DNA from 2 places in the Streptomyces sp. NPDC098781 genome. Region 1 is predicted to be linked to the other one. Evidence: riboswitches for the same ligand, from Rfam matches in the RefSeq annotation. Region 1 holds a riboswitch; the other holds the start of a gene.
What was found. A riboswitch is a leader RNA that binds a small molecule or an ion and turns the genes downstream of it on or off. The one in region 1 is predicted to bind cyclic di-AMP.
Positions count from the first base shown of each region.

Region 2: linked by a shared signal. The riboswitch ahead of ACIQWG_RS33455 (M23 family metallopeptidase) and the one ahead of ACIQWG_RS25425 (NlpC/P60 family protein) in region 1 are both predicted to bind cyclic di-AMP.

Region 1 is NZ_JBIWAK010000006.1:233,898-239,595, reverse strand. Features, by position in the region: gene ACIQWG_RS25435 (hypothetical protein) at 256-609, shown strand; gene ACIQWG_RS25430 (tellurite resistance/C4-dicarboxylate transporter family protein) at 587-1,609, opposite strand; gene ACIQWG_RS25425 (NlpC/P60 family protein) at 2,000-3,172, opposite strand; cyclic di-AMP (ydaO/yuaA leader) riboswitch at 3,181-3,349, opposite strand; gene pcrA (DNA helicase PcrA) at 3,720-5,698, shown strand, end outside.
Region 2 is NZ_JBIWAK010000009.1:454,153-459,850, forward strand. Features, by position in the region: gene ACIQWG_RS33440 (GNAT family N-acetyltransferase) at 1-369, opposite strand, end outside; gene ACIQWG_RS33445 (HPr family phosphocarrier protein) at 549-830, shown strand; gene ACIQWG_RS33450 (GntR family transcriptional regulator) at 1,009-1,704, opposite strand; gene ACIQWG_RS33455 (M23 family metallopeptidase) at 1,892-2,677, opposite strand; cyclic di-AMP (ydaO/yuaA leader) riboswitch at 2,690-2,853, opposite strand; gene ACIQWG_RS33460 (M16 family metallopeptidase) at 3,055-4,443, opposite strand; gene ACIQWG_RS33465 (M16 family metallopeptidase) at 4,440-5,698, opposite strand, start outside.

The DNA of each region.
Region 1 (5,698 bases):
GCCGGTCACCTGGTGCAGGACGCTAAACCTCGGTGTGGCGGGTCGGTGTGGCGATGTGCGGAAGTGCCGGGAGCGGACCGTCGGTGACCGTAAGTGAGCGTGATCCCGGGATGGGGGCGTCTGGTTCACGCAGGGTGCTGACCGATGTGGCGGTTCGGGGTTGCGCGGGGGTGGCGGAGTGCTATGGCGCGCATATATGCGCGCGGTGTGGGGCGGTGTGGGGTGGGATTTTCGTGGTGGTTAGGCTCCGGCTCCATGGACGTACTCATCCATCTGTTCGTCGGCCTGCACATCGTCGGTATCGCCGCGCTGCTCGGTGGTTTCCTCACCCAGATGAAGGCGATGGGGCAGGGCACGGCCCGGTTCGTCCCCGCGATGCTGCACGGCGCGCTGACCATGCTGGTCACCGGGGTGATCCTCGTCGGCCTCAATCAGGCGGACGACCAGTCGGTCGACAACATCAAGATCGGCGTGAAGCTGGCGCTGCTGATCGTGATCCTCGGGCTCGTCTATGTGAAGCGGGACGAGGAGACGGTGGACAAGCGTCTGTTCGGCGCGGTGGGGCTGTTGACCACCGCGAACATCTTCATCGCCGTGTTGTGGACGTGATGTCGGTCCCGGGATCGCCCGGGCCTTCGGGGGCTGTTCCGCCGGTGTAGGACCGTACCGCGCCCGCGGTGACCGCCAGCCAGGCCGCCACCGCGACCCAGAGGAGTACCTCGCCGGGGGTCTCCAGCCAGGCGATGTCCGCGGCGGAGGCGACGGAGAGGGTCGCCGCCGACGTCATTCCCATCGGGAAGACGGTTGCCCAGCGGCGTACGTCGTAGCGCGGCCGTGGCCATGCGCATTCGGCGAGCAACAGGACGGCGTACCAGGCGAGGTCGAGTACGAGCACGGCCACGGTCACCGTGCGCAGGACGCCTTCGTCGTCCCTGTTCCAGAGGTACAGGCCGGGGCCGTCGGCGGCGAGGAGCTTCGAGCCGGCGAGCGCGGAGATGGCCAGGGCGCCGCCCGCCACCCAGTGGTCGCCGGCGCCGTGGGCGATCTCGCGCCGGTCGAAGCAGGCCAGGGCGATGACGTAGAGCACCAGGCCCAGCCAGAACAGCGCGAGCGCGGCGTGGGCGAGCCATGCCGCCTTCTCGGTCGCGGCGAGGGTCGCGCCCAGGACGGCAAGGCCCTGCGTGGCGACGCAGCCGAGGAAGACCGAGCCGGGCATGCCGCGGCGCCAGTGACGGGCGACCGCGAGGAGCAGGGCCGGCCAGAGCACGGCGGCCAGGGCCAGGAGGGCTTCGGCGAGGGTCTCCCAGCCGAGGGCGGCGAAGCGGGTGCCGAGGACCGTTGTCGCGGCGATGGCGGTCAGTGCGGCTGGAGTTGCCGCCTCCTCGACCCAGCTCGGGCGGTCCCGCAGGAGCCGGGCGGTGAAGTCGCCGCCGAGGACGAGCCAGGCCGCCGAGGCGAGGGCCAGGGCGATGCGGGAGAGGGTCTCGTAGCCGGTCTGGTGGAGGGCCACCGAGATGATGCCGGTCGCCATGACGGCTGCGCCGGCCGCGGGGGGTCGCTGCGACCACCAGGTGTGGAGGGGGGAGGTGGGGGTGGTGGTGGCGGGCATGGGGCGATGCTATGGAGCGGGGTGAGGGTTGGGGGTGGGGCGCGCGGGTCGTCCGTGCGGTTTGCCTCCGGCGGTTGGGCGGGGGATGCCTGCGGCGGCCCGTCGCTGTCCGGTGGGGGTGCGGGTGGCGCCTGCGGGTGCGTTGGGGGTCGGGGCCGTGCCGGGGGTGTCCGTCCCCTCGGTCGGGGCCGTGCCGGGGGTGTCCGTCCTCCGTCGGGCGGTCGCTGTCGGGCACAGAGGTGTCGTCCGTCGACGCCGGCCGCTGCGTGCGGACACCCCCCTGGCACGACCGCACGACCGCACGACCGCGTGGCCCCTTGCCGCCGTACGCGGCTGACGGGACGCCTTCCTTGCGGCGAGGCCCCTCGGTCGCCTGTGCGGGCGGTGGGGTCAGGCCGGGCGGACCACGCTGTGGATCGACGACTCTCCGTCGTAGTAGATCGACTCCTCGCGGACGTAGGCGCCGGGCTTCGGGGCGTGGATCATCATGCCGTTGCCTATGTAGATGCCCACGTGGGTGACATCGTCGTAGAAGAAGACCAGGTCGCCGGGCTGGGCGCTGGAGAGGGACACCGTGGTGCCGGCGTTGACCTGGTCGTAGGTGACGCGGGGGATGTCCACGCCGGCTGCCTTCCAGGCGGCCTGGGTGAGACCGGAGCAGTCGTAGGAGTCGGGGCCCGTGGCGCCCCAGACGTACGGCTTTCCGATCGCGGAGCGGGAGAAGGCCAGGGCCTTCTCGGCCTTGGTGGCGTAGGAGCTGTCCGCGGAGGACGAGTCCGAGGTGCCCGACTCGGACGGGGACTCGGTGCTCTCCTGCTGCTGCGCGGCCTCCTGGCGTTGGCGTTCGGCCTCGGCTTCCGCCTGCTCGCGGGCGAGCTCGGCCGCCTTGCGGGCGGCCTCCTCCTGCTTGCGCTTCTCGATCGCGGCGAGGCGGGCCTTCTCCTCCGCCGTCAGCTTGGACAGCAGCTCGCGTGCGTCGGAGAGCTTCTGCTGGACGGTGGTCTTGGCGGCCTGGAGGTCGGTCTGCGACTCGGTGAGCGTCTCGAGGCTCTGGGTGGCCTCCTGGCGCTTCTTCATGGTCGCGGACTGCTCGGTGAAGTATTCGTCGACCGATTCCTTCTGACGGTCCGTCATGCGGCCCATCAGTTGGGACTGGTCGAAGTAGTCCTGCGGGGTGTCCGCGAGGAGGAAGGTCGCCGTGTCGGGGGCGGCGGCGCCGGTGCGGTACTGGGCGGCGGCGTTGCGGCCGAGTTCCTCGCGGGCCTCGTTGAGCCGCTGGGTGCGCTGGGCGACGTCGTCGAGGAGGGTGTCGACGCGCTTGCGCTGCTTCGCGGTCTTCTCCTTGGCCGCGTTGTACTTCTCCGTCGCCGACTCCGCCTGGCGGTAGAGGTCGTCGACCTTCTTCTCGACCTCTTCGAGGCTCGGCTTGTCGTCCGTGGACGGGCTGGCGGTGGCCGTCTGGGACAGCAGGGCTACGGAGGTGAGGGCCGCCGTGGCGAGGGCGGGGGTCCGTATGCCTGCTACGCGCGTACCAGAGGGACGCGACTTGCGGTGCGACGCCAAGGGAGGCGACTCCTTCCATGCTCCGCCTACCGAGTTAGCTGTCGGGTTCGGGCGGGTGGCTCGGAAGGTTTGCCCTACGGCCGCTCCCCGGGCGGGAGTCGGGCCGATTCACCCCAAGTTCGGTGGGTCCCCGGCTCCGGGGGCGCGGCGGCGCTCCGGACTCGGCGGAGGCCGTGCGGCCCGGCGTCGTTCGCCGGAGGGGGTCGTACGGCCTGTCCGGCACCGTAGCCAACTCGTGTGGCCCCTGTGAAGGTTGATGTTCGATATGCCCGATACATTTTCGTGACCTTGAGGCGGGGAGGTCTCAGGGGCGGTTCATTCGGGGGAGTGTGGGGGTGGTTGCTCACATTCAGGGTGAGTGGGTGTTTTGAGTTATTTGCCGGAAGTTCGGTGGGGCGAATCGGTTGATCGCGGACTGTGAAGGGCTGGTCGCGGGGGGTGAGGGGGCGTGGGGGTGGTGGGGGTCGGTGATCGTCCGGATTCGGAACGGGCGATGTTCTCGGGGCGGCGGCGGGCTGTCAGTGGGGCGGCCTAGACTCGGAGAGCGATGAGCAGCCTCTTTGACGACAGCTTCCTGGCCGACCTCCAGGCCCCGCGGGCCCACGAGGAAGAGTCCCCACCACCGCCCGAGGACGAGCACGCTCCGGAGTCGGTTCCGGACGATCTGTTCGGTGGGAAGTTCGACGTGCCACCGGACCGGGACGGCTACTACCGCGACGGAGCCCCGCGGCCCGCCCTCGACGCCGCGGCACTGCTGGAGGGGCTGAACGAGAACCAGCGCGCCGCCGTCGTGCACTCCGGCACCCCGCTGCTCATCGTGGCCGGGGCCGGCTCCGGCAAGACGCGGGTGCTCACCCACCGCATCGCCCATCTGCTGGCCGAGCGGAATGTGCATCCGGGGCAGATCCTCGCGATCACCTTCACCAACAAGGCCGCCGGCGAGATGAAGGAGCGGGTCGAGCAGCTCGTCGGCCCGCGGGCGAACGCGATGTGGGTGATGACCTTCCACAGCGCGTGCGTGCGCATCCTGCGCCGAGAGAGCAAGAAGCTCGGGTTCACATCCTCCTTCTCGATCTACGACGCCGCCGACAGCAAGCGGCTGATGGCGCTGGTGTGCCGTGATCTGGATCTCGATCCCAAGCGGTTCCCGCCCAAGTCCTTCAGCGCCAAGATCAGCAATCTGAAGAACGAGCTGATCGACGAGGAGGACTTCGCCGCCCAGGCGACGGACGGCTTCGAGAAGACGCTCGCCCAGGCCTACGCGCTGTACCAGTCGAGGCTGCGGGAGGCCAACGCCCTCGACTTCGACGACCTGATCATGACGACGGTCAACCTGCTGCGCGCCTTCCCGGACGTCGCCGAGCACTACCGCCGTCGCTTCCGCCATGTGCTGGTGGACGAGTACCAGGACACCAACCACGCCCAGTACGCGCTGGTGCGCGAGCTCGTCGGGACCCGCGAGCACCCCGTCGACGTACCGCCCAGCGACTACGACATCCCGCCCGCCGAGCTGTGTGTCGTGGGTGACGCCGACCAGTCGATCTACGCGTTCCGGGGCGCCACCATCCGCAACATCCTCCAGTTCGAGGAGGACTACCCGGACGCGACGACGATCCTGCTGGAGCAGAACTACCGCTCCACGCAGACCATCCTGACCGCCGCCAACGCCGTCATCGAGCGCAACGAGTCCCGCCGCCCCAAGAACCTGTGGACCAACGCGGGCGCGGGCGCGCGCATCACCGGCTATGTCGCGGACACCGAGCACGACGAGGCACAGTTCGTCGCCGAAGAGATAGACCGACTGACCGACGCGGGGGACGCGAAGGCCGGCGACGTCGCCGTGTTCTACCGGACGAACGCCCAGTCCCGTGTCTTCGAGGAAGTCTTCATCCGCGTCGGGCTGCCCTACAAGGTCGTCGGTGGAGTGCGGTTCTACGAGCGCAAGGAGGTCCGGGACGTCCTGGCCTACCTGCGGGTGCTGGCCAACCCCGAGGACTCCGTGCCGCTGCGGCGGATCCTGAACGTCCCCAAGCGGGGCATCGGCGACCGTGCCGAGGCGATGATCGACGCCCTCGCACAGCGGGAGAAGATCAGCTTCCCGCAGGCGCTGCGCCGCGTCGACGAGGCGTACGGCATGGCCGCGCGGTCGACCAACGCCGTCAGGCGCTTCAACACGCTGATGGAGGAACTCCGTACGATCGTCGAGTCCGGCGCGGCACCGGCGACCGTCCTGGAGGCGGTGCTCGAACGAACCGGCTACCTGGCCGAGTTGCAGGCTTCCACGGATCCGCAGGACGAGACCCGGATCGAGAACCTTCAGGAACTCGCCGCCGTCGCCCTGGAGTTCGAGCAGGAGTCGGGCGAGGGTGAGGCCTCCGGCGGGCTCGCGGCCTTCCTGGAGCGGGTCGCCCTCGTCGCCGACTCCGACCAGATCCCGGACGAGGAGGAGGACGGCTCCGGAGTCATCACCCTGATGACCCTGCACACCGCCAAGGGCCTGGAGTTCCCGGTCGTCTTCCTCACCGG
Region 2 (5,698 bases), on a different contig from region 1:
CTGGTGGGCGTCCTGGACCAGGAAGGCGACCTCGGCCTCGTCGGCGGGGGCGGACGCGGGCATTCCGTCGGCACCGATCCGGTCGTAGCGTACGGTGGCGATGAACTCGCCGCCCACCGTGGCCGCGAGTCCCACCCGGTCCACAAAGTCGTGGTGCGTGAAGCGGTGGACGTCCTTGGCGGACAGTCGCGGGTAGGGCGCGAAGAAGCGGTAGTACTTCGACTCGTCCGACACCTGCTCGTAGAAGCTGACCAGGCGCTCGGCGTCATCAATGGTGATGGGGCGGATGCGTGCGGTGCCGCCGTCGCGCAGCACCACGTCGGCTTCCCAGTGGGCGGGGTACTCGTGCCGGTCCGAGGCGCTCTGCATGGGGCCCAGAGTACGGCTCGCGTACGACAACGGCGCGAGGCAGTCTGTGGAGGACGAACGTGGGGTCGAGGCCGCGATCCGACGGGCACCGAGAGACGGGACGTTCGTCTCGTTCCGGCTTGCTTCACGGGTGTGGGAAACTGGTCTAGACAACCCTGAACACCGAAGGGCAGCATCACATGGCTGAGCGCCGCGTCAACGTCGGCTGGGCCGAGGGCCTCCACGCCCGCCCCGCCTCCATCTTCGTCCGAGCCGCCACGGCCACAGGCGTCCCGGTGACGATCGCCAAGGCTGACGGCAACCCCGTCAACGCGGCCTCCATGCTGGCCGTCCTGGGCCTGGGCGCCCAGGGCGGCGAGGAGATCGTCCTCGCCTCCGACGCCGAGGGCGCGGACGCCGCCCTCGACCGACTGGCGAAGCTGGTCGCCGAGGGTCTCGAGGAGCTGCCCGAGACGGTCTGAGGACCTGAGCGGGTGATCCGTAGCGAACGGTGAAGCCGCGTCCGCCTTTTCGGCGGGCGCGGCTTCGCTGTTTCCGGGCAGGCTCGACGCAATTGGCGGCGCGCTGCCGGTGCATTCGAAAAAGGGCAGCAGAAATTCACCGCCACCGAATATGCCCTCTTTGTATACGGCGCCTTTGTTAATGCCGCAGACTCGGCATGTTTACGGGATGTTGCGAATTCCTCACACGCTCCGCGCGCCCGCCTCCGGAGCCGAACCGCAGCCGGTGCGCGGAGAGCGCGCGCTCGGTGTGCAGCGCCGTCATCGCGCGGGCGCGTTCCCCGTCGCCGCGCGCCACCGCGTCCACGATCGCGCCGTGCTCGGTCCAGTACCCCTGCGGGTCGGCCGGTGCCTCCACGGCGTACATCCAGGCGATCTTGTGGCGCAGCTGGGTCAGCACCGAGGTCAGGGCGGGGCTGCCGGACGCCTGGGCCAGCGTCTCGTGGAACCAGCCGCCCAGGGAGCGCAGATCCTCGCTGTTGCCCCGCCTGGCCCGCTCCTGCCCCAGCCTGACCAGGCCGCGCAGGACCTTCAGATGGGCCTCGGTGCGCCGCTGGGCGGCCCGGGCGGCGCCGAGCGGCTCCAGCAGGCCGCGCATCTCCAGCAGGTCCGCGGCCTCCTGCTCGGTCGGTTCGGCGACACAGGCCCCCGCGTGCCGCCGGGTGACCACGAAGCCCTCCGCCTCCAGGGTGCGCAGGGCTTCCCGGACCGGGACGCGGGAGACGCCGTAGCGGCGGGCGAGGACTTCCTCGGTGAGTCGGCCGCCGCGCTCGTGGACACCGGCGACGATGTCGTCCCGGATCGCCGTGCACACCGAGTGCGCCGGAATACGCATGACCCACCTCCGCCTTAATCCCCGTGAAACGTCGACGAATGACGTGTTCGCTGTGACTCTATTGCAACCTGCCTGAATTTCCGACGGCGAGCCGGAATCCATGGATATTTTTTGGTCATCGGTTCGACGCCAAAACGCCGAAAGCCCCGGCTCGGGAGCCGGGGCTTCGGGTGGTGCGGCGGTGGCGTCAGATGTTCACGCCGTGCGCGCGCAGGTAGGCGACGGGGTCGATGTCGGAGCCGTACTCCGGCGAGGTCCGAGCCTCGAAGTGCAGGTGCGGGCCGGTGACGTTGCCGGTGGCGCCGGACAGGCCGATCTGCTGGCCGGGGGTGACCCGCTGGCCCACCGAGACGCCGATGGACGACAGATGGCCGTACTGGGTGTAGGTGCCGTCGTTCATCTTGATCACGACGTTGTTGCCGTAGGCCCCGCCCCAGCCGGCCTCCACGACGGTGCCGGAGGCGACCGCGTGGACGGACGTGCCGCTGGCGGCGTGGAAGTCGATGCCGGTGTGGCTTCCGGAGGACCACACGGCGCCGCCGGCCTTGTAGCCGGTGGAGACGTACGAGCCGGGGATCGGGGACACATAGGACAGCAGGCGCTTGCGCTCTGCCTCGCGGGCGGCGCGCTCCTTGGCCTCGCGCTCCTTCGCGGCCTTCTCGGCCGCCTTCTTGCGCGCGGCCTCCTGGGCGGCCTTCTTCGCGGCGGCGGCCTCCTTGGCCGCGTGCTCCTGGGCCGCGGCCTGGGCGTCGAGCTGGTCCGCGATCGAGTTCTCGACGGCGATGACGGGGATGAGGCCGGTCTGCTCCGCGGCGGGCTCGGCGGCGAGCGCCGGAGCGGCCAGGGTGCCTATGACGCCGGTGGCGGTGAGCGCGGCGACGCCCGCGGCACGGGCGGTGGAGCGCTGCATCCGGCTGGGCCGGCGATGCTTCCCGGTGGGGCGGTTCTTCCCGGTGGCGCAGGTGAACGCCATGTAGTGGCTGGTCCTTTCCTTCCCTCTCGCCTACCGGGTTAGCTGACGGGTTCGGAGCAGGAAGGTCTCCTACGGGCCCCCTCGCACTCGCGCGGGCGCCCGATTCACCCCAGGGACTTCGGTGGGTCCCCGGCTCCCCTGGCTCGCGCCATACGGGGACTCGGCGATGGCTGTCCGGTGCCGCGGGTGCGGCGCGGTGCCTGACGGACAGCCCGGAAGACGCTAAACGGGACATCTTTCAATCCCCAAACCGAGCAGGGCTTTTGTAGCGCATCCCACAGGCCAGACAGGCAACCTCTCCTCAATTCGGGCATAAAGGGGCCCTGGTGACTCTTTCGTCACCAGGGCCCCTATGCGCGCGTGGCGCCGTCTTTCGCCTACTCGGCCGCCACGACGGTGACTTCACCGATGCCGAGGGCCTCCACGGGCTCCCGGATCGCGGCCGCGTCGCCGACCAGGATCGTCACCAGGCGGTCCACCGGGAACGCGCTCACGGCCGCGGCGGTGGCCTCGACGGTGCCGGTGGCGGCGAGCTGCTGGTACAGCGTGGCCTGGTAGTCGTCGGGCAGGTGCTGCTCGACCTGGTCGGCCAGGGTGTTCGCCACGGAGGCCGCCGTCTCGTACTTCAGCGGCGCGACCCCGACCAGGTTCTGCACGGCGAAGTCCCGCTCGGCGTCCGTCAGCCCCTCCCCGGCGACACCGCGCAGGACCTTCCAGAGGTCGTCCAGCGCCGGGCCGGTGTTCGGGGTGTCGACGGACCCGCTGATGGCGAGCATCGCCGCGCCGCTGCCGTCCGGGGCGGAGCGCAGGATCTGCCCGAACGCGCGTACGCCGTAGGTGTAGCCCTTCTCCTCGCGCAGGACCTTGTCCAGGCGGGAGGTGAGGGTGCCGCCGAGGCAGTACGTGCCGAGCACCTGCGCGGGCCACACGCGGTCGTGCCGGTCGGGGCCGACCCGGCCGATCAGCAGCTGCGTCTGGACCGCGCCGGGGCGGTCCACGATGACGACGCGCCCGGTGTCGTCCGCGGTCACCGGCGGGACGGGCCGCGGCTCGGCCGAGGAGCCCGTCCAGGCGCCCAGGGTGTCCCCGAGCAGCGCGTCGAGGTCGACGCCGGTGAGGTCGCCGACGACCACGACGGTGGAGGTGGCGGGACGCACATGGCGCTCGTAGAACGCGCGTACGCCCGCGGAGTCGATGCCGGCGACGGTGTCCTCGGTGCCCTGGCGCGGGCGGGACATGCGCGAGGTGGCCGGGAACAGCTCCTTGGCAAGCTCCTTGGCGGCCCGGCGCGAGGGGTTGGCCAGCTCGTGCGGGATCTCGTCGAGGCGGTTGCGCACCAGGCGCTCCACCTCGGCGTCCTCGAACGCGGGTGCCCTGAGAGCGTCGGCCAGCAGACCGAGCGCCTTGGGCAGACGGGAGACCGGCACTTCGAGGCTGACGCGGACGCCGGGGTGGTCGGCGTAGGCGTCCAGCGTGGCGCCGCAGCGCTCCAGCTCGGCGGCGAACTCCTCGGCGGTGTGCTTGTCGGTGCCCTCGGACAGGGCGCGCGCCATGATCGTGGCGATGCCGTCGAGGCCCTTCGGCTCGGCGTCCAGGGGCGTGTCCAGCAGCACCTCGACGGCGATGACCTGCTGGCCGGGGCGGTGGCAGCGCAGGACGGTGAGGCCGTTGTCCAGCTTGCCGCGCTCGGGCGCCGGGAACGCCCAGGGCCGGGCCGGGCCGGCCTGGGGCTGTGGGTGGAACTCCATGCTGGCGAGTTCGGTCACTGGGCCGACTCCTCGTTCTCGTCGGTGCTGGCGGCTTCCAGGTCCTCGTCCTCGCCGGCGACCGGCTCGTACACGAGCACCGCACGGTTGTCGGGCCGCAGCCGCGCCTGGGCGACCGCCTTGACCTCCTCGGCGGTGACGTCGAGCACCCGCTTGACCGCGGTGAACGCGAGCTGCGGGTCGCCGAACAGGACGGCGTACCGGCACAGTTCGTCGGCGCGGCCCGCGACCGTGCCGAGCCGGTCCAGCCACTCGCGCTCGAGCTGGGCCTGGGCGCGCTCCATCTCCTCGGCGGTGGGGCCCTCCTGCGCGAAGCGCGCCAGCTCCTCGTCGACGGCGGACTCGATGACGGGGACCTCGACGTCGCCGGAGGTCTTCACGTCCAGCCAGCCCAGGGAGGGCGCGCCGGCCAGGCGCAGCAGGCCGAAACCGGCTGCGACGGCCGTACGGTCGCGCCGGACGAGCCGGTTGTAGAGGCGGGAGGACTCGCCGCCACCCAGGACGGTCAGCGCCAGGTCGGCGGCGTCGCACTCGCGGGTGCCGTCCGTCGGCAGGCGGTACGCGGCCATCATCGCGCGCGCGGGGACGTTCTCCTCGACGACCTCGCGCAGCTGTTCGCCGATGATCTCGGGCAGCGAGCCGTCGCGCGGGGCGGGCTTGCCGTCGTGGGACGCGATGCTGCCGAAGTACTTCTCGACCCAGGCGAGCGTCTGCTCGGGGTCGATGTCACCGACGATCGACAGGACGGCGTTGTTGGGCGCGTAGTAGGTGCGGAAGAACGCGCGGGCGTCCTCCAGGCTGGCCGCGTCCAGGTCGGCCATCGAGCCGATCGGGGTGTGGTGGTACGGGTGCCCGTCGGGGTACGTCAGCGCCGTCAGCTTCTCGAAGGCCGTGCCGTAAGGGACGTTGTCGTACCGCTGGCGGCGCTCGTTCTTGACGACGTCCCGCTGGTTCTCCAGGCCCTCCTCGTCGAGCGCCACCAGGAGGCTGCCCATGCGGTCGGCCTCCAGCCACAGCGCGAGCTCCAGCTGGTGGGCGGGCATGGTCTCGAAGTAGTTGGTGCGCTCGAAGCTGGTGGTGCCGTTCGGCGAGCCACCGGCGCCCTGGACGAGCTCGAAGTGCCCCGTGCCCTTCACACTGTTCGAACCCTGGAACATCAGGTGCTCGAAGAGGTGGGCGAGTCCGGTACGGCCCTTGACCTCGTGGCGGGAGCCTACGTCGTACCAGAGGCAGACCGCGGCGACCGGCGTGAGGT